2 regions of the Streptomyces sp. NPDC057271 genome follow, and region 1 is predicted to be linked to the other one. Evidence: predicted binding sites of a transcription regulator. Region 1 holds the regulator's gene; the other holds the start of a gene.
What was found. The regulator HspR, encoded in region 1, represses chaperone genes until heat shock. The targets are predictions, from matches to a motif close to TTGAGNNNNNNNNNCTCAA.
Positions count from the first base shown of each region.

Region 2: the regulator HspR is predicted to act here: its motif matches at 11,625-11,643, upstream of lon (endopeptidase La).

Region 1 is NZ_JBHUYJ010000006.1:375-7,774, forward strand. It holds gene grpE (nucleotide exchange factor GrpE) at 1-383, shown strand, start outside; gene dnaJ (molecular chaperone DnaJ) at 414-1,604, shown strand; gene ACFUJR_RS04445 (heat shock protein transcriptional repressor HspR) at 1,609-2,058, shown strand; gene ACFUJR_RS04450 (hypothetical protein) at 2,298-2,771, opposite strand; gene ACFUJR_RS04455 (helix-turn-helix transcriptional regulator) at 2,774-3,754, opposite strand; gene ACFUJR_RS04460 (hypothetical protein) at 3,883-4,074, shown strand; gene ACFUJR_RS04465 ((2Fe-2S)-binding protein) at 4,071-4,388, shown strand; gene ACFUJR_RS04470 (pyridoxamine 5'-phosphate oxidase family protein) at 4,528-4,941, opposite strand; gene clpB (ATP-dependent chaperone ClpB) at 5,063-7,400, shown strand, end outside.
Region 2 is NZ_JBHUYJ010000012.1:36,873-59,827, reverse strand. It holds gene fxsT (FxSxx-COOH system tetratricopeptide repeat protein) at 1-1,121, shown strand, start outside; gene ACFUJR_RS08765 (multifunctional oxoglutarate decarboxylase/oxoglutarate dehydrogenase thiamine pyrophosphate-binding subunit/dihydrolipoyllysine-residue succinyltransferase subunit) at 1,198-5,043, opposite strand; gene ACFUJR_RS08760 (ATP-binding protein) at 5,324-6,421, opposite strand; gene ACFUJR_RS08755 (response regulator transcription factor) at 6,418-7,155, opposite strand; gene ACFUJR_RS08750 (spermidine synthase) at 7,215-7,880, opposite strand; gene ACFUJR_RS08745 (glycoside hydrolase family 3 C-terminal domain-containing protein) at 7,997-8,404, opposite strand; gene ACFUJR_RS08740 (hypothetical protein) at 8,919-9,494, opposite strand; gene ACFUJR_RS08735 (hypothetical protein) at 9,511-9,759, opposite strand; gene ACFUJR_RS08730 (hypothetical protein) at 9,756-9,995, opposite strand; gene ACFUJR_RS08725 (RNA polymerase sigma factor) at 9,961-10,665, opposite strand; gene ACFUJR_RS08720 (DNA alkylation repair protein) at 10,823-11,473, opposite strand; gene lon (endopeptidase La) at 11,666-14,077, shown strand; gene ACFUJR_RS08710 (lytic polysaccharide monooxygenase) at 14,206-15,069, opposite strand; gene ACFUJR_RS08705 (lysozyme) at 15,407-16,228, opposite strand; gene ACFUJR_RS08700 (MarR family winged helix-turn-helix transcriptional regulator) at 16,439-16,921, shown strand; gene ACFUJR_RS08695 (hypothetical protein) at 16,951-17,733, opposite strand; gene ACFUJR_RS08690 (nitrate- and nitrite sensing domain-containing protein) at 18,119-21,067, shown strand; gene ACFUJR_RS08685 (roadblock/LC7 domain-containing protein) at 21,064-21,546, shown strand; gene ACFUJR_RS08680 (DUF742 domain-containing protein) at 21,543-21,962, shown strand; gene ACFUJR_RS08675 (ATP/GTP-binding protein) at 21,943-22,608, shown strand; gene ACFUJR_RS08670 (styrene monooxygenase/indole monooxygenase family protein) at 22,635-22,955, shown strand, end outside.

The sequences.
Region 1 (7,400 bases):
AGGAGATCGCGGTCGCGGGCCTTCTGACGGAGCTGCTGCCCGTGCTCGACGACATCGGCCGGGCACGGGACCACGGCGAGCTGGTGGGCGGCTTCAAGTCGGTCGCCGAATCGCTGGAGACGGTGGCCGCCAAGATGGGGCTGCAGCAGTTCGGCAAGGAGGGTGAGCCCTTCGACCCGACGATCCACGAGGCCCTGATGCACAGTTACGCACCGGACGTCACCGAGACGACCTGCGTGGCGATCCTGCAGCCTGGGTACCGGATCGGCGAGCGGACCATCCGGCCCGCGCGCGTGGCGGTGGCCGAGCCCCAGCCCGGGGCGACGCCGGCCGCGAAGGAAGAGAAGTCGGCAGACGAGGAGAGCGGTGGCCCTGAGGGCTAGCGCGAAGATCGTCCGAGAGGAGGGACGTCGATGAGCACGAAGGACTTCGTCGAGAAGGACTACTACAAGGTTCTCGGCGTCCCCAAGGACGCCACCGACGCCGAGATCAAGAAGGCGTACCGGAAGCTCGCCCGCGAGAACCACCCGGACGCCAACAAGGGCGACACCAGCGCCGAGGCGCGCTTCAAGGAGATCTCCGAGGCGAACGACGTCCTCGGCGACCCCAAGAAGCGCAAGGAGTACGACGACGCCCGCGCGCTCTTCGGCAACGGAGGCTTCCGTTCCGGAGGCCCTGGCGGCGGCAACTTCAACTTCGACCTGGGCGACCTCTTCGGCGGCGCCCAGGGGCCCGGCGGCGCGGGCGGCGGGGCCGGCGGCTTCGGCGGCGGTCTCGGCGACGTCTTCGGCGGACTGTTCAACCGTGGCGCGGGCGGCGGCGCGGGTACGCGCACGCAGCCCCGCCGCGGCCAGGACATCGAGTCCGAGGTGACGCTCAGCTTCACCGAGGCCGTGGACGGCGCGACGGTGCCCCTGCGGATGTCCTCCCAGGCGCCCTGCAAGGCCTGTTCGGGCACCGGCGACAAGAACGGCACGCCCCGGGTGTGCCCGACCTGTGTCGGCACCGGCCAGGTCTCGCGCGGCGGCAGTGGCTCGTTCTCGCTCACCGACCCGTGCGTGGACTGCAAGGGGCGCGGCCTCATCGCCGAGACCCCCTGTGAGGTCTGCAAGGGCAGCGGGCGGGCCAAGTCCTCCCGCACCATGCAGGTCCGCATCCCCGCCGGTGTCGCCGACGGGCAGCGGATCCGGCTGCGCGGCAAGGGCGCTCCGGGCGAGCGGGGCGGCCAGAGCGGCGACCTGTACGTGGTCGTGCACGTCGACGCCCACCCGGTCTTCGGCCGCAAGGACGACAACCTGACCGTCACCGTGCCCGTCACGTTCGACGAGGCCGCACTCGGCGGCGACATCAAGGTGCCGACGCTGGGCGGCCCGGCGGTGACGCTGAAGCTTCCGGCCGGCACCCCCAACGGCCGGACGATGCGCGCCCGCGGCAAGGGCGCGGTCCGCAAGGACGGCACGCGTGGCGATCTGCTGGTGACGGTGGAGGTCGCGGTGCCCAAGGAGCTCGACGACAAGGCCCGTGAGGCCCTTGAGACCTACCGTCAGGCGACGGCGGGCGAGGACCCCAGGGCAGAGTTGTTCCAGGCCGCGAAGGGAGCTTGACCCGATGGACAGACCGGGACGCAGCCGTAATCCGTACGAACTGACCGACGAGACGCCTGTGTACGTCATCTCGGTGGCGGCCCAGCTGTCGGGTCTGCACCCGCAGACGCTGCGTCAGTACGACCGCCTCGGTCTGGTCTCGCCGGACCGCACCGCGGGCCGGGGGCGGCGGTACTCGGCCCGTGACATCGAACTGCTCCGTACGGTGCAGGCGTTGTCGCAGGACGAGGGCATCAACCTGGCGGGCATCAAGCGCATCATCGAGCTGGAGAACCAGGTCGCGGCGCTTCAGCAGCGGGTCGCCGAGCTGTCGGCGGCCGTCGAGGGCGCGGCGTCGGCGATGCGCCAGCGCGAGGCCCAGGTGCACGCCTCGTACCGGCGCGACCTGGTGCCGTACACGGACGTCCAGCAGGCGAGCGCGCTGGTCGTGTGGCGCCCCAAGCGTCCCGAGTAGCGTCCCGAGCGCCCCGAGCGCCCCGAGCGCCCCGAGCCGTCCCGAGCGCCCCGAGCCGTCCCGAGCGCCCCGAGCGCCCCGAGCGTCCCGAGCCGTCCCGAGCGCCCCGGGCAGAGCCCTGAGCAGAGCCCCGAGCCGCCGGGCGGAGCCCTGAGCCGTCCGGGCGGAACTCCGCTCGACGAGGCCCCTTCCGCGAGATGCGGAGGGGGCCTCGTCGTGCGTGCTGCGTTTGGCGTGTCCTACGGGATGAGTTCGGCCACGATGTTCGTCGCCGTGTCCCACCAGGGCGCCGCGCCCGTGCCGAACGCGGCGGCGAGGGCGGTGCCGACGGCCCGGTCCAGCGGTTCGGGCCCGGTGCCGGGCGCCCACTCCGCGTCCACCGTGCCGTCCCCGGACGAGTCCAGGGTGCCCAGGGGGTGTCCGTCGCGGAGCAGCCGGCTCTCCACGTACGAGCAGGGCACGAGCCGGTAGCGGGTGCCGGAGACCCTGACGTCGACCCGGTACGAGCGCCGCAGGAGCCGTCCGCGGCCGGGCCGGATGCGCGCGGGCGCGCCGTCGACGGTGAGGGCGAGCCGGGCGGCGGCGCGGGTGCCGATGGGGATGAGCGGGTCGGGTTCGTCGCCCGGCGCGCGCAGAAGCTCCACGGTGGGCATGTCGTGTCCCGAGACGCGCAGTGTCCCCGCGGGGCCGTCCAGGTCGATCTGTACGTACACGGTCAGTGTTCCTGCTCCAGGATTCCGGACTGGGCGATGAGGTAGCCGAGCTGGGCCCGGCTGCCGCTCCCGAGGGCGGAGGCGAGCTTGGCGATGTGGGCGCGGCAGGTCCGGACGTTCATGCCGAGCCGGCGGGCGATGGCCTCGTCGACATGGCCCTCGACGAGGAGTTTGGCGATGGAGCGCTGGATGCCGCTGATGCCGTCCAGCGGCGGCTCGTAGGTGACCGGGTTGTCCAGGGGGATGGCCTGGAGCCAGAACTGCTCGAAGACGCCGACGAGGTACTCGACGAGGCCGGTGTGGCGCAGCTCCAGGGCGACCTGGCGGTCCCGGCTCGCGGGGACGAAGGCGACCTTGCGGTCCACGATGATGAGCCGGTCGATGATCTCCTCGAGTGTGCGGACCTCGACCTCGGGGCCGATGCGTTCGAGATAGGCCAGGGTGATCGGCTGGTGCCGGGCGGTGTGCTGGTAGAGCGTCCGCATCCGGATGCCGCGGCCGAGGAGCGGCCTGACGCGGCGGAGGGCCTCGCCGAAGGTGTGGGCGCTGCGGCCGCTGCCGGGCTGCACGGTCAGCAGCTCGGAGGAGCATTCGGCCACCACGCGGTCCAGGGAGGTGTTGATCCTCGTGAGTCCCTCCAGGACGGTGATCGCGTGGGTGGTCGTGGGGTCCTGGACGCTGACCGACATGAATGGCTCGAACGCGTCGGAGAGTTCGATGCTGAGACGTCTACGCTCCTGGATCTCCTTCTCGATCGGGAGCAGCAGTCTGGCCAGCGCGGCCGAGGGGGGAACCGGCCGGAGCCACTGCACGTCGTCGGGATCGGGCCGAAGGAGGTCGAGGTCCATCAGGCAGGGCGTCGACTCGATGTCCGACCGGGCGATACGTCCCGCGCGCAGGGCCTCTTTATAGACCCGTGTGCCCGCTTCGCACAGCTCGGCGTGCGTATGAGGATGCCCCGTTTTATCCGGTTCTATTCGCATATGTACACCCCCAGGCTTTTCCGATACAGGAACATGATGCATTGAGCCAGTGGTGGAAACGTGAGGAGTGAGCCATCGTCGTGCCTGCGGGGGAGCAGGAGATACACACCAAGTGAGGTTGCTCGGTCATGGCCAAGAAGCTCATACGCACCGTAGTTGGTGTCGCGTTCATAGCTGCTGCCGCGGTCGGCGCGGTGGCAGTCACCGATGATCCGGGCTGGGGCCTCGCTCCGCAGCAGGTCGTCGCCAAGGCGAGCGACCCGGGCTGGGGCGCAGCGCCGGCCGACTCCGACCCTGGTTGGGAGTCCGTGCGGGCATGACGGTTCCCGAAGATCCTCGATTCCGGCGTGAGATGGCGGCCGCTTACCGCTCCGGGTGGCATTTCATCGACCTCGTCACAGCCGTGCCGCACGGTGGCGATTCGTTGATGGTCACCCTCTTCGGTGAGCCGATCATCATCACGCGCGGGGACGATGAGGATATTCGCGCCTACCGATGTCTCCGGAAGCCCCGTGGCGCCCCGCAGCCTGTCCGCTGTGCCATCCGGTACGGCATGATCTTCGTCAATCTCGACCAGCGTGACCACCAGCTCGTCGAGTCCGAGACCATCACCGCCACCCCCCGCAGTGCCTGAGCGGTTCCCCCGTCGTTGTAGATCGCTCAGGTGCTTCCCCCACACAGCGGCGCCATCGCGGACCTGAAACGCGATGGCGCCGCTGTGCTGCGCCCGTAAATCCCCACCCCGTAAACGCGCCGCCGAGCACGTCACCGGGTCAGGCCCGGCCCATGGCCCGGGTCAGCGCGATCTCGATGACGACCCGGTCGGGGTTGGGTGCCGGGACCCGGCCGTAGCGCGTCGCGTACCGGTCGACCGCGTCGGCGACGACGTCCGGCTCCGTACGGATGCGGGCCACGCCCTCCAGCGTCGCCCAGCGCCCCTTGTCCACCTGGCAGACCGCCACGCGCGCGCCGTCCGCGCCCGCCGCCAGGACATTGGCGACCTTGCGGCTGTGCTTGTTGGTGATGACCCGGGCGATGCCGTTCTCGCCGCCCTCGGGGTCGTACGTCACCCCCACCGCCACCACGTGCGGCGTGCCGTCCGCGCGCGGTGTGGTCAGGGTGGACATGTGGTACTCGCGCCAGAAGCTGAGATACGCGTCGTCGGGGTTCCTCGGGTCAGTCGCCATGCCCGGAACCTACCCGTGGCACGGGTCCCTGCGACACCTTGAGCGGAATAGACTCAACTTTGTGTACGCTAGATGAGTCATGGACCGTGTGTAGCCGGACGTCGAGGAGGAGACAGCGCACGTGGACGCCGAACTGACCAACAGGAGCCGGGACGCGATCAACGCGGCCACCGGCCGCGCCGTGTCCGCGGGACACCCCGACCTGACCCCTGCGCATCTGCTGCTCGCGCTTCTGGCCGGTCAGGACAACGAGAACATCGTCGACCTGCTCGCCGCCGTCGAGGCGGACCAGGCCGCTGTACGGTCCGGAGCGGAGCGGCTGCTCGCCGCCGAGCCCCGCGTGACCGGCTCCACGGTCGCGCCGCCGCAGCCCGACCGTGAGCTGCTCGCCGTGATCGCCGAGGCCGCCGAACAGGCCAAGGAGCTCGGGGACGAGTACCTCTCGACCGAACACCTGCTCATCGGGATCGCGGCGAAGGGCGGGCAGGCGGGCGAGGTGCTGGCCCAGCAGGGGGCCGGCGCGAAGAAGCTGCTGGACGCGTTCGAGAAGAGCAGGGGAGGACGCCGGGTGACCACACCCGACCCGGAGGGTCAGTACAAGGCGCTGGAGAAGTTCGGCACGGACTTCACGGCCGCGGCGCGCGAGGGGAAGCTGGACCCCGTCATCGGGCGCGACCAGGAGATCCGGCGCGTCGTCCAGGTGCTCTCCCGCCGCACCAAGAACAACCCGGTCCTCATCGGCGAGCCCGGTGTCGGCAAGACCGCCGTCGTCGAGGGCCTCGCGCAGCGGATCGTGAAGGGCGACGTCCCCGAGTCCCTCCGCGACAAGCGGCTGGTCTCGCTCGACCTCGGCGCGATGGTCGCGGGCGCCAAGTACCGCGGCGAGTTCGAGGAGCGTCTGAAGACCGTCCTCTCCGAGATCAAGGCCAGTGACGGCCAGATCATCACCTTCATCGACGAGCTGCACACCGTCGTCGGCGCGGGCGCCGGCGGCGACTCCGCCATGGACGCCGGCAACATGCTGAAGCCGATGCTGGCCCGCGGCGAGCTGCGCATGGTCGGCGCGACGACCCTCGACGAGTACCGCGAGCGGATCGAGAAGGACCCCGCCCTGGAGCGCCGCTTCCAGCAGGTCCTGGTCGCCGAGCCGAGCGTCGAGGACACCATCGCGATCCTGCGCGGACTCAAGGGCCGGTACGAGGCCCACCACAAGGTCCAGATCGCCGACTCCGCGCTCGTGGCCGCCGCCACCCTCTCCGACCGGTACATCACCTCCCGCTTCCTTCCCGACAAGGCCATCGACCTCGTCGACGAGGCCGCCTCCCGGCTCCGGATGGAGATCGACTCCTCGCCCGTCGAGATCGACGAGCTCCAGCGCTCCGTGGACCGGCTGCGGATGGAGGAGCTCGCGCTCAAGAACGAGACCGACGACGCCAGCAAGCAGCGACTGGAGAAGCTCCGCCGCGACCTCGCCGACCGCGAGGAGGAGCTGCGCGGGCTGACCGCCCGCTGGGAGAAGGAGAAGCAGTCCCTCAACCGCGTCGGCGAGCTCAAGGAGCGGCTCGACGAGCTGCGCGGCCGCGCCGAGCGCGCCCAGCGCGACGGCGACTTCGACACCGCCTCCAAGCTGCTCTACGGCGAGATCCCGACGCTGGAACGCGAGCTGGCGGAGGCATCGGAGGCCGAGCAGGAGGTCTCCAGGGACACCATGGTCAAGGAGGAGGTCGGCCCCGACGACATCGCGGACGTGGTCGGCTCCTGGACCGGCATCCCGGCCGGCCGCCTCCTGGAGGGCGAGACGCAGAAGCTGCTGCGCATGGAGGACGAGCTCGGCAAGCGGCTCATCGGCCAGACCGAGGCCGTCCGGGCCGTCTCCGACGCCGTACGCCGTACGCGCGCCGGGATCGCCGACCCCGACCGTCCCACCGGCTCGTTCCTCTTCCTCGGCCCGACCGGTGTCGGCAAGACCGAGCTGGCGAAGGCGCTCGCGGACTTCCTCTTCGACGACGAGCGGGCCATGGTCCGCATCGACATGTCGGAGTACGGCGAGAAGCATTCCGTCGCCCGGCTCGTCGGCGCGCCTCCCGGCTACGTCGGCTACGAGGAGGGCGGCCAGCTCACGGAGGCGGTGCGCCGCCGCCCGTACAGCGTGGTGCTCCTCGACGAGGTGGAGAAGGCCCACCCGGAGGTCTTCGACATCCTGCTCCAGGTCCTCGACGACGGCCGGCTCACCGACGGCCAGGGCCGGACGGTCGACTTCCGCAACACCATCCTGATCCTCACCTCCAACCTGGGCAGCCAGTACCTGGTCGACCCTCTGATCGGCGCGGAGGAGAAGAAGGGGCGGGTCCTGGAGGTCGTGCGGTCCACCTTCAAGCCGGAGTTCCTCAACCGGCTCGACGACCTGGTGGTCTTCTCGGCCCTCGACACGACCGAGCTGGGGCGGATCGCGCAGCTCC
Region 2 (22,955 bases), on a different contig from region 1:
TCGCCCAGCGCGAGAGGCTGAGCGCCGCCACACCCCCCAACGAGCTCGGCTCCCTCCTGTCCGGCAGCGCCATCGCCAGCGACCTGCGCTTCCTCGGCCAGTACCAGGAGTCCGAGAAGCTCCAGCGCCACGTGCTCGCCGAGGCCGAACGCCTCCTCGGCGACACCGAGTTCTCCACCTTCGTCGCCCGCCACAATCTCGGCGTCGTCCTGCGGATGCTCGGCCGCTACCAGGAGGCGTACGACCTCGACGCGGAGTCCCTCGTCCGCTGCGAGACCGTGCTGCGCACCCGCCACGCCCACACCCTGGGCGCCGGCAACGCCCTCGCCCACGACCTCCGGCTCCTCGGCCAGTACCGCGAGGCACTCGCCCGCCAGGAGGCCAACGTCCGGGTGCACGTGCAGGTCCTCGGGCCGCAGCATCTGCAGACCCTGTACGCACGCACCCAGCTGGCCCTGTGCCGGCGCCGCGAAGGAGGCTTCCAGCAGGACCTCGGCGCCACCATGGCCAGCCTGCTCGAACAGCTGGAACAGGTCCACGGACGCGGGCACTACATCACGCTCGCCGCCATCAACAACTACGCCAACTACCTCCGCGAGCACGGCGACCTCGACCACGCGAGGGAGCTCGTCACCGAGGCGGAGGCCGGCTACCGCTCCCTCCTCGGGCCCGCCCACCCCGTCGCCACCGGGGTGCTCGCCAACACCGCCCTCGTCATGCAGGCCTCAGGGGAACGCGCCGACGCCATGGCCATCCTGGAGGGCGCGCTCGCCGGCCTCACCGCCTCCCTGGGAGCCGACCACCCCTGGGTTCTCGGCTGTGCGCTCAACACGGCCGCCGCCCGCAACTTCAACGGGCGCGTCGCCGACGCCGCCGAACTCAGCAGGGACACCCTGCGCCGTGCCCGGCACAGCCTGGGGAACGAGCACCCGCTCACCCTCTCCGGCCAGATCGCCCTCGCCACCGACCTGCGCGGCCTGCGCGAGGTCGAGGAGGCCGGAAAGCTGGAGGAGGCCGCACTGCTCTCCCTCACCCGCACCCTGGGCGCCCAGCACCCGCACACCCTCTCCGCCCGCCACCGCAACCGCCCCTACTGGGACTTCGAGGCCAACCTCGGCTGACCGGCGGGCCCGGACACGCCGGAGGCCCGGCACCCCTCGCGGGGTGCCGGGCCTCCGTGCGTACCGGAACAGCGGATCAGGCGTCGAAGACCTCGTTGACCAGCTGCTGCTGCTCGGCCTGGTGGCGCTTGGCCGAGCCGACCGCCGGGGACGAGGAGTGCGGACGCGAGATCCGGCGCAGGCGCTCGCCGTGCGGGATGTCGGCGCCGACCGCCAGGTCCAGGTGGTCGATCAGGTTCAGCGCGATGAACGGCCACGCACCCTGGTTCGCCGGCTCCTCCTGCGCCCACAGGTACTTCTCGGCGTTCGGGTACTTGGCGATCTCGGCCTGGAGCTCGGCACCCGGCAGCGGGTACAGGCGCTCCAGACGGATGATCGCCGTGTCCGTGGCACCGCGCTTCTGCCGCTCGGCCTCCAGGTCGTAGTAGACCTTGCCGGCGCAGAAGACGACCTTGCGGATGTCGGCCGCGTTCGCTGTACCTGCCTCCACGGCGGAGTCGCCGATCACCGGGCGGAAGCCGCCGGTGGTGAACTCCTCCGCCTTCGACGCCGCGGCCTTCAGACGCAGCATCGACTTCGGGGTGAAGACGATCAGCGGCTTGTGGTGCGGGTTGTGGACCTGCCAGCGCAGCAGGTGGAAGTAGTTCGACGGCAGGGTCGGCATCGCGACCGTCATGTTGTCCTGGGCGCACATCTGCAGGAAGCGCTCCGGGCGCGCGGACGAGTGGTCCGGGCCCTGGCCCTCGTAGCCGTGCGGCAGGAGCAGCGTGACGCCGGAGGTCTGGCCCCACTTCTGCTCGGCCGAGGAGATGAACTCGTCGACGACGGTCTGCGCGCCGTTGACGAAGTCACCGAACTGGGCCTCCCAGATGACCAGGGAGTCCGGGCGGGCCAGCGAGTAGCCGTACTCGAAGCCCATCGCCGCGTACTCGCTGAGCAGCGAGTCGTAGACGTTGTAGTGGGCCTGGTCCTCGGCCAGGTAGAGCAGCGGGGTGTAGTCCTCGCCGGTCTCCTGGTCCACCAGGACCGCGTGGCGCTGACCGAAGGTGCCGCGGCGGGAGTCCTGGCCGGAGAGCCGGACCGGGGTGCCCTCCATCAGCAGCGAGCCGATGGCGAGGGTCTCGCCGAAGCCCCAGTCGATCGTGCCGTCGTCGATGGAGGCCGCGCGGCGCTGCATCTGCGGCATCAGACGCGGGTGGACCGTGATCCGCTCCGGGATGTTGACCTGCGACTCGGCGATCCGCTTCACGACCTCCTGGGAGACCGCGGTGGTGACCTGGACCGGGAACTCCGGCTGGGGGTCCGGGACGTGCGCCGGGGCCGGGGCGGAGGTGGCCTCGCGGACCTCCGCGAAGACCTTCTCCAGCTGGCCCTGGAAGTCCTGGAGCGCCTGCTCGGCCTCTTCCAGCGTGATGTCGCCGCGACCGATGAGCGACTCGGTGTACAGCTTGCGCACCGAACGCTTCTTGTCGATCAGGTTGTACATCTGCGGGTTGGTGAACTGCGGGTTGTCGCCCTCGTTGTGACCGCGGCGGCGGTAGCAGATGAGGTCGATCACGACGTCCTTGTTGAACGTCTGGCGGAACTCGAAGGCGAGCCGCGCCACGCGGACCACGGCCTCCGGGTCGTCGCCGTTCACGTGGAAGATCGGCGCCTCGATCATGCGGGCCACGTCGGTCGCGTACATCGAGGAACGCGAGGACTCCGGGGCGGCGGTGAAGCCGACCTGGTTGTTGATGACGATGTGGACCGTGCCGCCGGTGCGGTAGCCGCGCAGCTGCGACATGTTCAGCGTCTCGGCGACGACACCCTGGCCGGCGAAGGCCGCGTCACCGTGCAGGGCGACGGGGAGGACGGTGAAGTCCGTGCCGCCCTTGTTGATGACGTCCTGCTTGGCGCGGACGACACCCTCCAGGACCGGGTCGACCGCCTCCAGGTGCGAGGGGTTGGCGGTGAGCGAGACCTTGATCTGCTCGCCGTCCAGGCCGGTGAAGGTGCCCTCGGCGCCCAGGTGGTACTTCACGTCGCCGGAGCCGTGCATCGACTTCGGGTCGAGGTTGCCCTCGAACTCGCGGAAGATCTGCGCGTACGACTTGCCCACGATGTTCGCGAGGACGTTCAGGCGGCCGCGGTGGGCCATGCCGATGACGACCTCGTCCAGGCGGGACTCGGCGGCGGAGTCGATGACCGCGTCGAGCAGCGGGATGACGGACTCGCCGCCCTCCAGGGAGAACCGCTTCTGACCGACGTACTTGGTCTGCAGGAAGGTCTCGAACGCCTCGGCCGCGTTCAGGCGGCGCAGGATCCGCAGCTGCTCCTCGCGCTCCGGCTTGGAGTGCGAGCGCTCGACGCGGTCCTGGATCCACTTGCGCTGCTTCGGGTCCTGGATGTGCATGAACTCGACGCCGGTGGTGCGGCAGTACGAGTCGCGCAGGACGCCGAGGATGTCGCGGAGCTTCATCATCGACTTGCCGGCGAAGCCGCCGACCGCGAACTCGCGCTCCAGGTCCCACAGGGTGAGGCCGTGCTCGGTGATGTCCAGGTCGGGGTGCTTGCGCTGGCGGTACTCCAGCGGGTCGGTGTCGGCCATGACGTGGCCGCGGACCCGGTAGGAGTGGATCAGCTCGAAGACACGGGCGGCCTTGGTGACGTCGTCGTCGTGCGAGGCGTCGATGTCCTTGAGCCAGCGGACCGGCTCGTAGGGGATCCGCAGGGCCTTGAAGATCTCGTCGTAGAAGCCCTCCTCACCGAGGAGGTAGTTCGCGACGACCCGCAGGAACTCGCCGGAGGCGGCGCCCTGGATGACCCGGTGGTCGTACGTCGAGGTCAGGGTCATGACCTTGGAGATGCCCAGCTTGTTCAGGGTGTCCTGGGAGGTGCCCTGGAACTCGGCCGGGTAGTCCATCGAGCCGACGCCCATGATCACGGACTGTCCGGGCATCAGACGCGGCACGGAGTGGACGGTGCCGAGGCCGCCGGGGTTGGTCAGCGAGACCGTGACGCCGGAGAAGTCCTCCATCGTCAGCTTGCCGACGCGGGCGCGCTTGACGATGTCCTCGTAGGCCTGCCAGAACTCGAAGAAGTTCAGCGTCTCGGCCTTCTTGATGCCGGCGACGACGAGCTGGCGGTCGCCGTTCGGCTTCACCAGGTCGATCGCGAGGCCGAAGTTCACGTGGTCCGGCTTGACCAGGGTCGGCTTGCCGTCCTTCTCCGCGAAGGAGTAGTTCATCGACGGCATGGCCTTGATCGCCTGCACCATGGCGTAGCCGATGAGGTGCGTGAAGGAGATCTTCCCGCCCCGGGCACGCTTCAGGTGGTTGTTGATCACGATCCGGTTGTCGAAGAGCAGCTTCACCGGGACGGCGCGGACGGACGTGGCCGTCGGCACCTCCAGCGAGGCGTTCATGTTCTTCGCGACGGCGGCGGCGGGGCCGCGCAGCGTGATCAGCTCGGGGCCGGCGGGCGCCTCGGTCGCGGCGGCAGCAGGGCGCGCGGCGCCGGCCGCTCCGGCGGAGCCGGTGCCTGCACCGGTCTTCGCCGCGGGCGCGGCCTTCGCGGGCGCCGGAGCGGCGGCGACGGGCTTCGCCGGAGCCGCGGCGGGCCTGGCGGGGGCCGGGGCAGCGGCGGCCGGGGCCGGAACGGCCTTGGCGGGAGCCGGGGCGGGCGCCGGAGCGGCGGGCGCGGCAGGTGCGGCCTGTGCGGGGCTCACCTGCGGCGCGGCGGCCGGGGTCTCCGTCGCACCGGGCTTGTAGTCGGCGAAGAAGTCCCACCAGGCGCGATCGACCGAATTCGGGTCCTGGAGGTACTGCTGATAGATCTCGTCGACGAGCCACTCATTGGCGCCGAAGGCGGTCGCAGGGTTCTGACCCTGCCCGTCTTGGCCGGTGGAGGTACTCGGGGTACTGGGGGACTGAGACGACACGGCGGTAACCGCCCTCTTCCGCTTCACAAGGTGATGGACAGCGGAAATAAAGGCTACGCCTCCCTGGCCGACAGGTGCAGGCCGGGCAGCGCCAACGTCGCGCAAGTCACACTTGACGCGGAGTTTCGGGGCAGGGATTGGCGGGAAACAAGCGTGGTTCTGCCCTCCCGCGGGTACAGGAGACCCGGGTTGCGGCCCCTGAGGCACGCATCCCTGACCACGTCCTGATCGTGTCCTGTTCATCCACACGCAGAACATGTGCTTCCAGTTCGACCCTACGTCAATCGCGCGCCGGAATGCTTCCCGGAAGAGTGACCTGGATGCGGCAGCCGCGTGAGGATTCGGCCACACCGATCTCGCCGCCGTGCAGATCCACGGCCCAACGGGCGATCGCCAGCCCCAGCCCCGTACCGCCGTCGCTGCCCTTGGCGGACTGGGCCGGCACCTCTCCCCGGTTGAAGCGCTCGAAGACCGTGTGACGGAGCGACTCCGGGATCCCCGGGCCCTCGTCCTCGACTTCGAGGGCCAGTGAGTCCGGCCACGACCCGCGCCGTGCCCGTACGGTCACCCGGCCGTGCGGAGGGGAGTGCTTCACCGCGTTGTCGATCAGGTTCGCCATCACCTGGTGCAGCCGCTCCGCGTCCGCGTGCGCGGTCAGCTCGGGCGGCGAGACGTCCAGATGCAGATGGACGTCCGTACGGTTGTGCAGCCCCGACGTCGAGGACAGGCCGCGCTGGGACGCGGCGAGGTTGGCCTCGCGGAGCACGCCAGAGAGGTACGGCCAGACTTCGAGACGCCGCGCCTTGAGCGTGACGACACCGTTGTCAAGACGCGACAGGTCGAGCAGGGTCTCGACCAGCCGGCCGAGCCGCTCGGTCTGTCTCAGGGCCGTCCGCATCGTCTCCGGATCGGCCTCGGAGACGCCGTCGACGACGTTCTCCAGGACGGCGCGGAGGGCGGCGATCGGGGTGCGCAGTTCGTGCGAGACGTTGGCGACCAGTTCCTTGCGGTGCCGGTCGACCGCCTCCAGGTCGTCCGCCATGCGGTTGATCGTCGAGGCGAGGTCGCCCAGCTCGTCGCGGCGGTCCGCGCCGCGCACGCGCCGGCTGAAGTCGCCGCGCGAGATCGACCCGGCCACCGCGTTCATCTCGTCCAGCGGCGCCGTCAGGGACTGCGCCACGAACTGGGTGATCAACAGCGTCGCGATCATCGCGAAGATCGTGATGTACCGGAACTCCGTGGAGGTCCGGATCGCCACCAGCGCGAGCCCGGAGGTCAGCAGGACCGCCCCGACGACCAGCATGCCCAGCTTGGTCTTGATCGAGATCACGATCCGGCGCCTGCTCCGGCGCTCGGGGCGCTGCCCCCGGCGGCTCATGACGCCGGCGTCTCCAGTGCGTAACCGACGCCATGGACCGTACGGATCCGCTCCGCCCCGATCTTCCGGCGCAGTGCCTTGATGTGGCTGTCCACCGTGCGCGTGCCGGAGGCGTCCGCCCAGTCCCAGACCTCGGCGAGCAGCTGCTCGCGGGAGAGCACCGCGCGCGGGGTGTTCGCCAGACAGACCAGCAGGTCGAACTCGGTCGGCGTCAGATGCACGTCCTCGTTGCGGACCCTGACCCGGCGCTGCGCGTGGTCGATCTCCAGCTCGCCGAGGCGCAGGATCCCGCTCCGCGGGGTCACGGCCGCCAGCGCGGCGCGCTCCACCCGGCGCAGCAGGACGTGCACCCGAGCGGCCAGCTCACGCATCGAGAACGGCTTGGTCATGTAGTCGTCGGCGCCGACACCTAGCCCCACCAGCATGTCCGTCTCGTCGTCCCGCGCGGTCAGCATCAGGACCGGTACCGGACGCTGGGCCTGGACCCGGCGGCAGACCTCCAGGCCGTCGAAGCCGGGCAGCATCACGTCGAGGACCATCAGGTCGGGCTGCCAGGCCTCGGCCGCGTCCACGGCCGCCGGGCCGTCGGTCGCCGTCTGGACGAGGAACCCCTCCGCCCGCAGCCGCGCGGAGATCGCATCCACGATCGTCGTGTCGTCCTCGACGACCAGCACTCGCCGCTGCGCACCCGGAGTGGCCGCCGCACCGTGGTGAGTGGTGTGTGTCTGCTCCATCGCCCCGCCTCGCATCGCTGGTGTCGGCCAGCAGCCTAGAGGCACGGGGAGCGTCCCGGCTACGCAGGCCTGAGGGCGAGGTGCACCACGTCAGGGACGCCCCGGGCAACCGTGATCTCTTCGGTCCGTACCCCGCTGAATCCGGCATTCCGCAATGACTCTTCGAAATTGGCGGACGGCTTGGCGGACCACACGGCGAGGATTCCGCCGGGGTTCAGACGCCTTGCGCAGGCCCTCAACCCCTCGGCGGAGTAAAGGCTTTGGTTGTCCTCGGTCACGGTCCAGTCGGGTCCGTTGTCGATGTCCAGACAGAGGGCGTCGTAGCGGTCCGGGGAGGTGTGGACGTAGTCGACCAGGTCCGTGCGAAGGATCACGTTGCGCGGATCGGCCAGAGCCGCTCCGGAGATCGCGGCCAGCGGTCCCTCGTGGTGCCAGTCGATGATCGCCTGCTCGCGCTCGACGACCACGATCCTGGCCCAGCGGGGGTCGGCGGAGGCGTGCGCGAGGGAGAAGCCGACGCCGAGACCGCCGATCAGTACGGAGGCGCCGGGCCGGCCGCCGAGCGCGTCCATCGCCGCGTCGACCAGCAGCCGCTCCGAGCGGCCGTCGGAGGTGTCCATCAGGAAGGTGCCGTTGGCGATGATCTCGAAATGCTCGTCGCGCCGACGCAGCACGACCTCGCCGTACGGTCCCTCGCGGCGGTCGAGGGTGACGGGCTGGGGCATGGGTACTCGCTCCGATCGGGCTCTCGGGGATCGTCGTGGCCGTCCATCCTCGCGGGATGCCGGTGGCCTGGACAACCGGAAGAGAACAGTCCGGGGCCGGGCCCCCACGGTCGGTCTCAGATCGTCAGGCCGTGGCCATGGGCGAAGACCGGGTCCGCCGTGTCGTTCGGGACGTCCGGGCGGGCCGCCTCCACCGCCGCCTTCGAGCGCGGCAGCTCGAAGGGGAGCCGCCCCTCCGCCGTCGCCCGGCCGAACGCCACGTCGAGCAGGGCGTCGTCGCCCGCCCCGTAGTCGGCGATCAGCGCCGCCGCCCGCTCGGCGATCTCCGGCAGGACGGCCGGGCGCTCCAGGTTGACGCAGACCACCGTCGGGACCGTGGCGAGCAGCGACAGGATCCGGGCCAGCTCGGCCTCCTCGAAGGCGAGCGAGCCGGAGTGGAAGAAGGACTCGAAGCGGTTCGGCCGCTCCTCGTACGGCGTGCGCAGACGCAGTACCGCCAGGTCCGCCTCGGCGGGGGCGGTCACGACGTCCCCGTACGCGGCCGCGACCTCCGGGGCGACGTTCTCGACGTACAGCTTCGGGCGTCCGGTCAGGGGCAGCGGTCCGTTCGTGAGGACCGTGAGCGGGCGGCGCTGGGCCGCCGCGCCCGCGGCCTTGAAGTCGTCTCGGCCGACCGTCTCGGCCGCCTCGTCCGGGTCGACGTACCGCCGTTGGTCGAAGAGTCCCGTACGGAGGCGTCGATCCGCTCCTCCGGGATCCGGCCCGACCCGACCAGCTCCACGATCACCTCGGGCACTGCTCGCCGCCGAACTGGTCCGAGTCCGCGTCCAGCGCCTTCGCCGCCCGCTCGGTGAGGGGGCGGTCCGCCAGGCCCGGTCCGTCAGGCCGGTCGGTCAGGGGCCGGTCCCTCAGGGGCTGGTCGGTCGAGGGCCGGTCGGTCGAGGGTCGGTGCGTCAGGGGCCGGTCCCGACGGGGGAGGGGCCCCGGGGATCCCGTGAGGGGGCGGTCCCGCCAGGCCCGGTCCGTCAGGCCGATCCGTCAGGGGCCGGTCGGGGGACCGCCGTCGGGGAGGGCCTCGAAGACGCGTTGCAGCGCGGGAGGACGCTCGCCGTCCGCCGCGACCACGACGCGGTACCGGTACGTGAAGACGTACTGGAAGCCGTCGTGGACGGTGCCTCCCGTCGGCCGGGCGGGGACCTTCGCGTAGGCCGGGTCCTCCAGCGCCGCGCGAAGCTCGGCCACTTCGGCGGCGGTCATGCGCCCCGCGCGCGGCTCCTCCGTCCCGGACCGGGTGGTGTAGCTGCCGTCGTAGTGGACGACCAGCTGGTTGCGGACGCCGGCGAGACCGCCGTTGACGTTCACCTCGACGAGGACCTCGCGCGGACCGGGCTCGTGATCGTTGCGCACGGTCCCGTCCGTCCCGGTCGGGACCGGCGGGACGGAGACGTCGCCGGTCCGGTCCGGTGTCGGTACCGATGCGGGTGCCGGGGTTCCCTCCCGGGGCGCGGCGGGCCCCGGCGGGGTGCCCTGGTCGCCGCAGCCGGTCAGCGTCAGCGCCGGAACCAGTGCCGCCGAAGCGGCCCAGAGCCTCGTGTTACCGCCCTTGAGCGTCATGGACACGATCCTGCCCTCACCCGACCCGGTTGACCAGGGCCGCGAGCGCGGAGTCGAGACGGGGACCGTACGGCCCGCTCCGCACCGCCTGGTCGACGGCGTCCACGCATGCCCTGCACTGTTCGAGATGGGCCTCGGCGTGGCCGAGGACGTCGGGGGAGAGTGCTCCGCGGGCGTACCCCTCCACCCAGTCCGCGGGCAGATGCCGATGCCGTGCGGGCGCGGGCGCGGGGGCGGGGGCGGCAGGGGGAGAGAACTCGGTCATGCGGGGGCCGCTTTCGGAAGTGGGGGGGGCGGAGCGAGGGCGTGGGCGGAGGCCTGATCAGGGGTGGGGGCGGAGACCTGGTCGGGGGCGGGGGCGAGGTCCCGGTCGGAGGTGGGGGCGGAGACCTGTTCGGGGGTGTGGGCGAGGTCCTGGTCGGGGGTGCGGGCGGAGACCTGGTCGGGGGCTGGCGTGGTGGCCTGGTCACGGGCGGGGGCGGGGGACCCGGTCGCGGTCATGGGCACCCCCTCCGCCGGTTCCCTGGCCGCCGTTCCCCCGGATGCCGTCCACCGCCTCCGCCTCGCCCTGGGCCACGATCCACTCACGCAGCCGGGCGCAGCCGCGGGCGGCGCGGGCCTTGACCGTGCCCTCGGGGACGGCCAGGCGCTCGGCGGTCTCGCGGACGCTGAAGTGCTGGAGGTAGCGCAGCTCGATGACCTCGCGCTGCGGGGCCGGGAGCCCGGCGAGCGCGTAGGCGATGGCCGCGTAACGGGGCGAGGAGGCCAGCAGGCACTCCTCTGCCGATGGCGCGGCTCCGGCGGAGGAGGGCGTGTGCTCGCGGGCCCGGTCCGCCAGGGCGCGCTGGCGGCCGGCGGCCCGTTCGAGGTCGACCGCGCGGCAGTGGGCTATTCGCCGTAGCCAGGCGGGAACGCTGCCCTCGTGGAAGCCGGAGGCGCTCTTCCACACGGTCAGGAAGGTCTCCTGGACGGCGTCCTCGACGGTCTGGGCGGGGAAGCCGCGGTTGAGGAGATGGGCGAAGAGGGGGCCGGCGTGCCGGGCGAAGAGCCGGGACAGCGCGTCCTTGTCGCCGTCGGCCACGGCGTGGACAAGATCCCCGTCGCACGCGTCGTCCTCGACCGCCGGCCGGTCCTCGGTGCACTGCCCGCACCCGGGATAACTCGTCGTCACGACGGGTGAACGCGCCGGAGGGGTGCGGAGGTTGCAGTTCCGCGTGCTCTTTCCCGAGACGCGCCGGGTGCCGGCACGTCGTACGAGGCCAAACGCCCCCGCCCCCGTCCCCGCCCCGGTTCCCGTCCCCGGCCCCGCCCCCGGTCCCGGCCCCACGTCACGCCTGGCTGATCTCCTGGCGGCGCACCATCTCGGCGATCCAGGCGGGGGCGAACGGAGAGGTGCAGTTCGGGGCGGTCGGGTAGTCCTTGAGGACCTCCAGGCGCTCGCCGATGCCGACCGCGCGGGCGCGGTGCTCGGGGTGCTGGATCCCGATCTGGGCCAGGCAGGTGTTCATCGCCCACTGCAGCCGGTCGGGGGCGTCCTTCATCTCCGCCTCGACGACGTCGAGCAGCCCGTCGAGGTCCAGGCCGGCGGGCTTCCTCACCACGCGCTCGGCGGTCAGCGCCCAGCCGGCGCTCGCGACCACGGGGTCCGGGTCCGCCGACCAGGCGAGGCGCAGCTCCTCGGCGTGCGGGCTCTTCTTCACCACGTAGTTCACGAGCCAGTCGTGCACCTTGGGCGCCCGCGCCTCGCGCACCATGGTGTCCAGCTCGTCCCGCTCGAACGCCTTCGGTCGGCAGACCAGCAGCGCCAGGAGCCTCGCGGCGGTGACGTCCGTCGCCCAGAGATCGCGGGCGAGATCCTGCTGCGTCCTGAGTTCCTTCGCGAGCGCGCGCAGCCTGGTGAGGTTCACGCCGTGGTCGTCACCGCGCTTCTCGTTCGCGGCGCGCATCTTCGGGTCCTCGAGCCCGGCCAGGTCGGCCATGACATCCGCCACCGTCTTCGTCCCGGCCACCTCGGTCTCCTGTTCCTCGCGAAGGAAACCAGCCTACGGCCGGCCGAAACCGATACACCCTGCCGCGCCTCGATCGCTCAGAGCGAACGCCCCTTGGGGAACATCCCACGGCTCATGTGCATTGAGTCCACATAGCTCAACTTGACTGCCGAAGGGGAGATCATGGCTGCTGAGTCCATGGCGTCCGTGCCGCTCACTCTGCCTGTGCTGCCGCTCGACGACGAGGTCGTGCTGCCCGGGATGGTCGTGCCGCTGGACCTGTCCGACAACGACGTACGCGCCGCGGTCGAGGCCGCCCAGGCCGCCGCCCGTTCCGGGACCGGCAAGCCCAGGGTGCTCCTCGTGCCCCGGGTCGACGGGACGTACGCCGGGACCGGCGTCCTCGGCACCGTCGAGCAGGTCGGCCGGTTGTCCGACGGCGACCCCGGCGCGCTCGTCCGCGGCCGCGGACGCGTCAGGATCGGTGCCGGTACGACGGGCCCCGGCGCCGCTCTCTGGGTCGAGGGCACCGCCGTCGAGGAGGCCCTGCCCGACCCGCTGCCCGGCTCCGTGACCGAGCTGGTCAAGGAGTACAAGGCGCTGGCCACCAGCTGGCTGAAGAAGCGCGGCGCCTGGCAGGTCGTGGACCGCGTCCAGCAGATCGACGGCGTCTCCGCCCTCGCCGACAACTCCGGCTACTCGCCCTTCCTCACCCTTGAGCAGAAGGTCGAGCTCCTGGAGACCGCCGACCCGGTCGCCCGCCTCAGGCTCGCCACGGCCCAGCTCCGCGACCACCTGGCCGAGCAGGACGTGGCCGAGTCCATCGCGAAGGACGTCCAGGAGGGCGTCGACAAGCAGCAGCGCGAGTTCCTGCTGCGCCGCCAGCTCGACGCCGTACGCAAGGAGCTGCGCGACCTCAACGGCGAGACGGACGGCGACGAGTCCGACGACTACCGGGCCCGCGTCGAGGCCGCCGACCTGCCGTCGAGCGTGCGAGAGGCGGCGCTCAAGGAGGTCGAGAAGCTGGAGCGGTCCAGCGACCAGTCCCCGGAGGGCTCCTGGATCCGCACCTGGCTCGACACCGTCCTCGAACTGCCGTGGAACGAGAGGACCGAGGACCAGTACGACATCCAGGGTGCCAAGGCGATCCTCGACGCCGAGCACGCGGGCCTGGACGACGTGAAGGAACGGATCACCGAGTACCTGGCGGTCCGCAAGCGGCGCGCCGAGCGCGGGCTCGGGGTCGTCGGCGGCCGTCGCGGCGGCGCGGTCCTGGCCCTGGTCGGCCCGCCCGGTGTGGGAAAGACGTCGCTGGGCGAATCGGTCGCGCACGCGATGGGACGGAAGTTCGTCCGGGTCGCGCTCGGCGGCGTTCGGGACGAGGCGGAGATCCGCGGCCACCGCCGTACGTACGTCGGCGCGCTGCCGGGCCGGATCGTACGGGCGATCAAGGAGGCCGGGTCGATGAACCCGGTGGTCCTGCTCGACGAGATCGACAAGGTCGGCTCCGACTACCGAGGCGACCCGGCGGCCGCGCTCCTCGAAGTCCTCGACCCGGCGCAGAACCACACCTTCCGCGACCACTACCTGGAGGTCGAACTCGACCTCTCCGACGTCGTCTTCCTGGCGACGGCGAACGTCCTGGAAGCCATCCCGGAGGCGCTGCTCGACCGGATGGAGCTGGTGCGCCTCGACGGGTACACGGAGGACGAGAAGGTCGTCATCGCCCGCGACCACCTGCTGCCCCGGCAGCTGGAGCGTGCGGGTCTGGAGCCGGGTGAGGTGGTCCTGGCGGACGCGTCGCTGCGGAAGCTGGCGGGCGAGTACACCCGTGAGGCGGGCGTACGGAACCTGGAGCGGTCCATCGCGCGGCTGCTGCGGAAGGTCGCGGCGCAGCACGAACTGGGAGACCGGGAGCTGCCGTTCACGGTCGGCGTCGACGATCTGCGCGGGCTGATCGGGCGTCCGCACCACATCCCGGAGTCCGCCCAGGACCCGGCCGAGCGCCGTACGGCGGTTCCGGGCGTGGCGACCGGGCTTGCCGTCACGGGCGCGGGCGGTGACGTCCTCTTCGTGGAGGCGTCGCTCGCCGACCCGGAGACGGGCGCGGCGGGGCTGACCCTGACGGGCCAGCTGGGCGACGTCATGAAGGAGTCCGCGCAGATCGCGCTCTCCTTCCTGCGTTCGCACGGCGCGGAGCTGGAGCTGCCCGTGACCGGTCTGAAGGACCGGGGCGTGCACATCCACTTCCCGGCGGGAGCGGTGCCGAAGGACGGCCCGAGTGCGGGCATCACGATGACGACGGCCCTGGCGTCGCTGCTCTCCGGCCGGCTGGTCCGGACGGACGTGGCGATGACCGGTGAGGTGTCGCTGACCGGCCGGGTCCTCCCGATCGGCGGCGTGAAGCAGAAGCTGCTCGCGGCCCACCGGGCCGGCGTCACGACGGTCGTGATCCCGAAGCGGAACGAGGCGGACCTGGACGACGTCCCGGCCGAGATCCTGGAGAGGCTGGAGGTCCACCCGGTGACGGACGTCCGCCAGGTCCTGGAGATCGCCCTCACCCCGGCGGAGGTGACGGTGAGCGCGGCCGCGTAGGCGGTACGGCGGCACGCGGTACGGCGGTACTGCTGTACGGAGTGCGGCGACACGCGGTACGGCGGTGCCGCCGTACGAGGAGCGGGGCGTCCCTGATCGGGGGCGCCCCGCTCCACTCGTACCGCCGCCTACGACACGTTCCGGCGCCGCGTCAGGAGCAGGCTGCCCGCGCCGAAGGCCGCCAGCGCGCCCGCCCCCGCGAGGGCCAGGGGGAGCGGGGACGGGGAGGTCCGCGCGGCCTCGGCCGAGAGCGCCGGGGCCTGCTCGTCACCGCCATGACCCGCGTGGCTCACCGTCGAACGGTCGGCACCCGCGGCGATCTTGGCCTCGCTCGGTGCCGAGCCCGCCACCGTCGTCGCACCGCCGTAGGTGACGTCCGAGCAGCTGTAGAACGCCTCCGGGCTGTCGTTGCGCTGCCAGACCTTGTAGACGATGTGGCGGCCGGTGCGCGCGGGCAGGTCGCCGGTGAAGTCGTAGTAGCCGTCCGTCGAGGTGCGCGGGGTGGCGTAGGTGGCCACGGGCGTCGCGTCCAGGTCCGACCACTTCAGCGGCTTGGTGGGGTCGAAGCCCTGCTTGGTGATGTAGACCGTCATCGTGCCCGAATGGGGCGCCGTGACCCGGACCTTGAAGTCGAAGGAGCCCGCCCCGACCGCCGTCGCGGGCCAGTCCGTCCGGGCCCAGTCCAGCGCGCGGTACTTCTCGCGGTTGGCCGAGCAGAGCTTGCCGTCGGGGATGACCACCTGGTGCTGCCCGTCGGCGTTGGCGATGTTCACCTCGTTCCAGTCGTAGAGCGGCTGGGTTCCGGAGTCGGCGACGAGGTCCTTGCAGACCTGGGAGTCGGGGGACTCGGGCCCCTCCGCGTAGCAGGCCGCGACCCGGCTCACCGGGTTGAAGACCGCGCCGTGCGCTCCCGCGGCGGACGGGGTGAGGGGGATCAGCGCGGCCGCGGACAGGGTGACGGCTGCGGCGGTGCGGCGGTACGAGGACGGCATGTCGGGGCTCTCTCTCGTGCGTGGGGGAGGACGGAACGAGCAATGAGCGCGTGGCGTACGGAAGTTGAAAGCCGCACGCGTCGCCTCAGAGACTCGCATTGGTCCATACCAATCGGCAAGAGGGGGAGCGAAAAAGGCGGGGAGGGCGCAGGGGTGGGGTCGTCGGGCGACGGGGGAGTGGGTCGGCGAGCGGCGGGCGGCGGGCGGCGAGGGAGTGAGGCAGGCCGGCGGCGGGGGAGTGGGGAAGGCGGGCGACGGAGGAGCGGGAAGGCGAAGGCGGTCTCCCGGACGCGCCGCCGCGCATCCCGGAGACCGCCGAACGAGGGTGAAGGCCGGCTCAGCCGTTCGCCAGCGCCTTCACGCGCGAGAGGTCGCCGTTGAAGCGGTTGTGGTCGCCGACCGTCGGACCGGTCGAGGTGTACTGCCACATCGTGTAGTACGGCCAGCCGGCCGGCAGTGTGCCGACCGTCGAGGCGTACCGCGCGATCCACAGCGGGTTGCTCGCGCCGAAGCCGGCGTAGTTGCCCGTGCACTGCGTCCACCAGCTCGTCGCCGTGTAGATCACCGCGTCACGACCGGTCCGCGCCTTGTAGCGGTTCAGGAAGTCGCGGATCCACGTGACCATCGCCGACTGCGACTTGCCGTAACAGGTGGCGCCGTACGGGTTCCACTCGATGTCCAGCGCGCCCGGCAGGGTCTTGCCGTCCCTGGACCACCCGCCGCCGTTGTTGACGAAGTAGTCGGCCTGAGCCGTGCCCGTGGTCGTGTCCGGGGTGGCGAAGTGGTACGCGCCGCGGATCATGCCCACGTTGTACGAACCGTTGTACTGCTGCGCGAAGTAGGGGTTCTTGTAGTAGGTGCCTTCCGTCGCCTTGACGTAGGCCCACTTCACCCCGCTGTTCCACAGCGTGGACCAGGCCACGTTCCCCTGGTGGCTGGAGACGTCCACGCCTTCGGTCTGGGCGACCCGGGGCGTTCCGGGCGTGCCGCTCCGGCCGTCGTGTTCGATGACGCCCATGCCCATGTGGGCGGAGCCGCGTGGGGGAACTGCGTCGGTGTCGGCGGCGTTCGCCGGGCCGGTGAGGGCGAGGGGCAGGAGGAGGGCCAGGGCCGCGAGAGCGGCGCCGGCGAGGGTCTTTCCGGATCTGTGCACGGGCATTGCGTGCCTCCGAAAGGCTCGGTGGGGGAGCGTGCCGGACAGTCCTGGTGTGGACATGTCATTCAAGACGCTACGCACGTAGACCGGTTCGGCGGAAGGGGGGCCGGGTGCCGCCGTTGGTCTACGCCTGCGAAATACTGAAGGAGCTGCGGCGATGACCGCGGACGAAGGAAACTTTCAGCGACCGGAAAGCGCGCGAGGGGTGCTGACGTGCACGGAAGCGGTACGGGGAGTGAAGGCGAGTCCACTGCGAGGAGTGGTGTGGACCAGGAGTTCCTCGCCCTGGAACGGGAACTGGCGGTCTTTCTGCGCCGCGCCCGCGCCCAGTCCGGCGAGATGGCCCGCGAGGTCCATCCCGAGCTCGAATCCTCCGCGTACGGACTCTTCGTGCGGCTCGACGACACCGGGCCCCAGCGCGCCACCGAACTCGCGGGCTACTTCGGCGTCGGCAAGGCGACCATGAGCCGCCAGCTGCGCGCCCTCGAAGAGCTCGGACTCGTCGCCCGCGACCCCGACCCCGCCGACGGACGCGCCTCGCTCGTGCGGCTGACCGAGGAGGGCCGGCTCCGCTTCCGGCGGGTACGGGACGCGCGGCGCGGGCGGTACGTCCGCAAGCTCGCGGACTGGGACCGCGGCGAGGTGGCCGAACTGGCCCGCCTGCTCCACCAGCTGAACACCCGCGCCGAGGGCTGAGCCCTGGGAGGACCCTGGGCCGGGCCCGTTCAGAGGACCGTGTACACCGCCGTCGCGTCGTCGTGGAGCTTCCAGCGAAGGCTCCGGCCCGCCGCCTCGTTCCCCGCCTCCAGCGACCGGACGCGCGCCAGCAGCCCGTGGGCGCCCTCCTTCCCGAGCACCCCCATGCAGTCCGCCCAGTCGCCCTGCCCGAACAGCTCCACCCAGCGCGCCGCCCCGTCCGTGAGCGCCGCCAGCGCCCGCACGGCCGCCCGGGGCGTCGTCCCGGTGACCGCCCGCCGTGCCACGTCCGGGTCCGCCGCGGCCGTGAAGAAGCCGCCCTCGCGGTTCCGCAGCCGGTCCGTCGCCTCCAGCGAACGCCTGACCGTGTCCGGGATCCTGTCGAGACGGTCGTCGAGCACCGCCCGTACGGACCCGTCGGGCGCTGCCAGGAGGAGCACGGCGTCCGACAGCACGAGGTACTCGACGGTCGCCGCGTCCCAGCGCGCCATCGACACGGTCGCCTGGGGCGTGCGTACGTGAGAAAGGTCACAGCTGTCGCGGTGGGCGTCCGCGGTTCGCCGGATTGCCTCCGCGAGGATCCCGTCCAGCGTCATGTCACGCCGCGAAGCGGACAGTTCGGTCAGTGCGCCGCCCAGGCGGGCGGTGAACCACGGCACGTCGTGCACACAACCGTCATCGCCCGCCGGCGGTGTCACCCCGTCGAGGACCACCACCGTCCCGCCCGCGCCGGACGCGGGAAGAGCCGTGGCCGCCCAGTCCTCGTTGGGGCGTTCGGGGTGGCCGGGGAGGGTGGCGACTTCGGTGCGCATGATCCCCAGTCTGCCCTCGGCCGACCGGGCCCGCACCGCGCCTTCACGGCGTCTCCATGGAGCCGAACATGGCCTGTACCAAGGCCTCCAGGGCCGCACGAGAGGCGGAAGCGGAACCTCCGGCAAGCTGCGGGTGGGCATCCTGCCAAAGGCGGGGCGGAAGATCCAACCGGCGCACCGCGCGGACGTGCGGAGGGCGCCGCCGGAAGTTGTTCCCCAACTCGGGATTGTTGTTCACTCGTTCGGGTGGCGGAGCGGCCGATGCGCGTCCCCTTCCCAGAAGCGCTGGAATGGTCGGAAGCCGTACCAGGGGTGGGGGCGCTCTAACACGTGACCGGTCGTCACCTCTGCTTCATGGGCGGACGAGTCGAGAATGCGAGCACCGGTGCAGAAGAAGCGGCCTCGGAGCAACAACGGCAGCCGGAGCCAGGCCCCCGGTGACCCGCTGAGCACGGGCGACGCCACGGGCCCCGCCGTCGTACCCGCGCAGGCGGGCACGGGCCCCGCCGCCGTGCCCCCGCAGGCGAAGCCGGGCCGCTCCAAGCGCGTCCGCAACCGCCTCGTCGCCGGTGTGGCCCTCGTCGGCGTCACCGTCCTCGCCGCCGGCGCCCCAGCGGTCCTCACCGCCTCCGGTGCACTGAGCGACTCCCAGAGCCTGGTCACCCTCGCCGAACTCGACCGCCAGGCCGTCACCCTCGCGCACTCCCTCGCCGACGAGCGCGACGAGGTCGTCGCGTACATCGCCGCGGGCCGCGACGAGCAGAAGGGCGACACCGACGAGAAGCGGCAGGTCACCAGCGCCCGGTCCACCCGCGTCGACCGCCAGATAGACGAGATCCGGCCGGCCGCCCCCGCCGAACTGCGCCGCGACCTCGCCGGCCTGCCCTCCATCCGCCGTACCGCGCTCACCGGCAAGGGCACCGCCCTGGAGGCCCACAAGGCGTACACGGACGTCATCGCCAAGCTCCAGGCGCTCGCCGAAGAGCTGGCCGAACAGACCCCGGCCCGCGCCGCCCAGGACACCAGGGCGCCCGCCGCCCTCGGTCGCGCCGTCGAGCAGGCGTCCGCCACGCGCGGACTGCTCCTCGCCGCCCTGGCCGTGCCCCAGCCCGAGTCCAGCGGTGTCGCCTACGACCCGATCACCGGCACGTACGTCCCCGTCAAGGCGGAGGGCGCCGACGAGGCCGAGCGGATCCGCAACGCCCTCACGGCCGCCGCCCAGCAGGCCCGGGTCCGCGAACTGGCCACCCTCGCCGACTTCGACCAGGCCGCCTCCAGCACCGGACGCGACTCCCTCGCCGCCACCGTCACCGGCCCCGACGTCAAGAACGCCGAGCGGCTCCTGGCCCGGCTCACCGACCAGCCGGAGCTCAGCAAGTCCGAGCGCAAGACCGACCCGGAGAAGCTGGAGGCCGCGCTCTCCGCCCGTGTCGAGCAGATGCGCGGCGTCGAGTCGGCCCTCGCCGCCACCCGGGTGGAGCGCCTCTCCCAGCTCCGCGACGACGACGTCACGGCGCTCGAAGTGCGCATCGCCTTCCTCGGCGGCTGCCTCCTGGTCGCGATCGGCATCTCCACCTACGTCGCCCGCACCCTCACCCGCCCGCTCGCCGTGCTGCGCATCGGCGCCGCGCGCCTCGCCGCCGCCCCGGAGCCGGAGACCGAGGAGCCGGTCCGCTTCACCGGCCGCAACGACGAGTTCGCCCAGGTCGTACGGTCCCTCAACACGCTCCACGGCAAGCTCGCCGACCTCGGCCGGCGCACCGCGCGGCTCGACAGCGAGCGTGCCGACCTCACCGGATCCCGTGAGGCCCTCACCGCGGAGCTCGCCGCCCAGCGCGCCGAACTCCAGGGCCACACCGCACTCCTCACCGCCGAGCTCGAACGGCTCCGGCACAGCGTCCACCACACCTTCGTCAACCTCTCGCTGCGCAGCCTCGGCCTGGTGGAGCGCCAGCTCGGCGTGATCGAGAAGCTGGAGGAGCGGGAACAGGACCCGGAACGGCTCGCCACCCTCTTCAAGCTCGACCACATGGCGACCGTGATGCGCCGCCACAGCGAGAACCTCCTCGTCCTCGCAGGCCACGAGCACGTCCACGGCCACCCCGGGCCCGTCCCGCTCGTGGACGTGCTCCGCGCCGCCGTCAGCGAGATCGAGCGGTACGAGCGGGTCGCGATCCAGTCCCTGCCGCCGCACGCCCACATCGCCGGCTTCGCCGCGGACGACCTCAGCCACCTGATCGCCGAACTCCTGGAGAACGCCACCTCCTTCTCGCCGCCCGACACCCAGGTCCAGCTCTCCGGCTGGCTCCTGGAGTCCGGCGAGGTCATGCTCTCCGTCCAGGACGAGGGCATCGGCATGACCGAGTCCCGGCTCGTCGAGCTCAACGCCCGGCTCGCCGAGGCCGACCCGGCCGACGTCGCGGGGGAGGGGCTCGGCATCCGCGTCACCGCCCTGCTCGCCGCGCGTCACGGCGTACGGGTGCAGCTGAGGGAGCAGAAGCAGGGGGGCATCGCGGCCGTCGTCGTCCTGCCGCTGCCGCTGCTCCCGGCGGCCCCGCCGGCCGCGGGCCCGCCGGCCGTCCCGGTCGCGGGCGCGGCCCCCACGCTGAACCTGCCGGGCTCGGTCGCCGAGGCCAACTCCAACACCCTGCCGTCCCGCACGCGCGACCCGCTCGTGGAGGCCGCGGAGCGCGCCTTCGAGGCGGCGGAGGAGGAGACGAACACGGCTGCGGAGGCCGCCGAGAGCACCGGGCCCGCCGGGCGGGCAGAGTCCGCCCAGTCCCCCGCGCCCGCCGGCCACTCCGACTCCGCCGGGCACACCGCGCCCGCCGGCCACTCCGACTCCGCCGGGCACACCGCGCCCGCCGGCCACTCCGAGTCCGCCGCGCCCGCCGGGCACTCCGAGTCGGTCGAGTCCGCCGGGCCGGCGCTCGCCGAGACCACGCTCCAGGTCCGCCTCCCCGACCCCTCCCCGGAGCCCGACGCCCACGAGCGCGCCTCCGAGGAGACCGGGCCCGGCGCACAGCGCCTCACGGACAAGGGCCTGCCCAAGCGCACTCCGAAGATCGTCCAGCAGTCCGACACCTCGCCCACCCCCCGTACGGGCGGAGTGGACGCCGAGGCCCTGCGCCGCCGGCTCGGCGGCTTCCATCAGGGGGCCAAGGAGGGCCGCCGCGACGTGGAGGCCGAGATCGGGGCGGCGACCGCGACCGGAACCGGGGACAGGAGAGCCGAGACCACGGCCGAGATCGAGACCGAGACCGGGAACGCGGCCGTGGACACCGCGCGTACAGAGGAGAAGTCGGGGGACACAGTCGAGGAGGCACGTAGTTGACTGCGACCGGAACATTCGGACTGAGCAGGGAAGCCCGCAATCTGCACTGGCTGCTGGGCAACCTCGTCGAGGAGGTGCCCGGGGTCCGCTCGGTCGCCGTCGTCTCCTCCGACGGACTCCTCCTGCTCTCGTCCGACCCGGCGGCACAGAACGCCGCGCCCGCCGCGGAGCGCCCGACCGGCCCGCGGGGATCAAGCGCCGACCTCGCCACGATCGTCTCCGGCATCGGCAGCCTCACCGTCGGCGCCGCCCGGCTGATGGACGGCGGCGGGGTCAAGCAGACGATGGTGGCGATGGACGAGGGCAGCGTCTTCGTCATGTCCATCAGCGACGGCTCACTGCTCGGCGTGCACGCCGAGCCGGACTGCGACATGAGCGTCGTGGCGTACCACATGGCCCTCTTCGTCGGCCGCGCCGGACACGTACTCACCCCCGAACTCCGCAGTGAGCTGCGCAAATCGATGGAGAGCGCCCAGTGACGTCCGTGCCGTCGGTCTATCACGCCCACAAGCTGCCGGTACGGGGTGAGGGCCGCCGCCCCGCGCGCGTGCGCCCGTACTCCCTCACCGGCGGCCGCACCCGCTTCGGTCACGTCCTGCTCGTCGAGACGTTCGTCGCGGCGCTGGCGGCAGCGCCGGAGCGCAAGGTGCTCACGGACGGCGGCCCCGCCCGCGGGCTCATGCCGGAGATGCGGGCCATCGTCGAGATCTGCCGCCGCATGCGTACCGTCGCTGAGATCTCGGCGCTCCTGAGGATGCCGCTGGGTGTCGTTCGCGTGCTGCTCAGCGACCTGGCCGACCAGGGAAAGATCCGTGTGTACGGGACCGGTCACGGCACCGGCCAGCCCGACCGCGCGCTCCTCGAAAGGGTGCTGAGTGGACTCCGCCGTCTCTGAAGCCGCAGCCCCGGCGTCCGCCGGAATCCCCGCACAGCCCCGACCCGCCGACGTCGCCACGGAGGACGGCGCCCGGGACTGGCAGCTGGACCACACCCGGGCCCCCGTAGCGACCAAGGTCGTCGTCGCGGGCGGGTTCGGCGTCGGCAAGACGACCTTCGTCCGGGCAGTCTCGGAGATCACCCCGCTCCAGACCGAGGCCCTGATGACGCAGGCGAGCGAGGAGACCGACGATCTCTCCGCGACGCCCGAGAAGCTCACCACGACCGTGGCGATGGACTTCGGCCGGATCACCCTCGACGACGACCTCGTCCTGTACGTCTTCGGTACGCCCGGCCAGCAGCGCTTCTGGTTCATGTGGGACGACCTGGTGCGGGGCGCGATCGGCGCGATCGTGCTCGCCGACACCCGTCGGCTGGCCGACTGCTTCACCGCCCTCGACTACTTCGAGAGCTGCGGGCTGCCGTACATCGTCGCCGTCAACCACTTCGAGGGAACCGAGCGGTTCGAGCCCGAGGACGTCCGGGACGCCCTGACGGTGCCCCCGCACGTACCCGTCGTGATCATGGACGCGCGCAAGCGGTACAGCGTCGTCGAGACCCTGCTCGCGATGGTCGGGCACGCGCTCGAATCCTCCCCCGAATAGTCGGACCCGTCGTAAGGACACCCGCCATGCGGAAGATACTCATCGTCGGAGCCGGTCAGTCCGGCCTCCAGCTCGCCCTCGGACTCCAGTCGCAGGGGTACGAGGTCACCCTCATGTCCAACCGCACGGCGGACGAGATCCGGGCCGGCCGGGTCATGTCCACCCAGTGCATGTTCGACACCGCGCTCCAGCACGAGCGCGACCTCGGCATCAACTTCTGGGAGTCCCAGGCTCCCCGGATCGAGGGACTCGGCGTCTCCGTCGCCGGCCCGGAGTCCGGGGGTACCCCCGGCGGTAGCCGGGGGAGGGCCGTCGACTGGGTCGGGAAGCTCGACGGCTACGCCCAG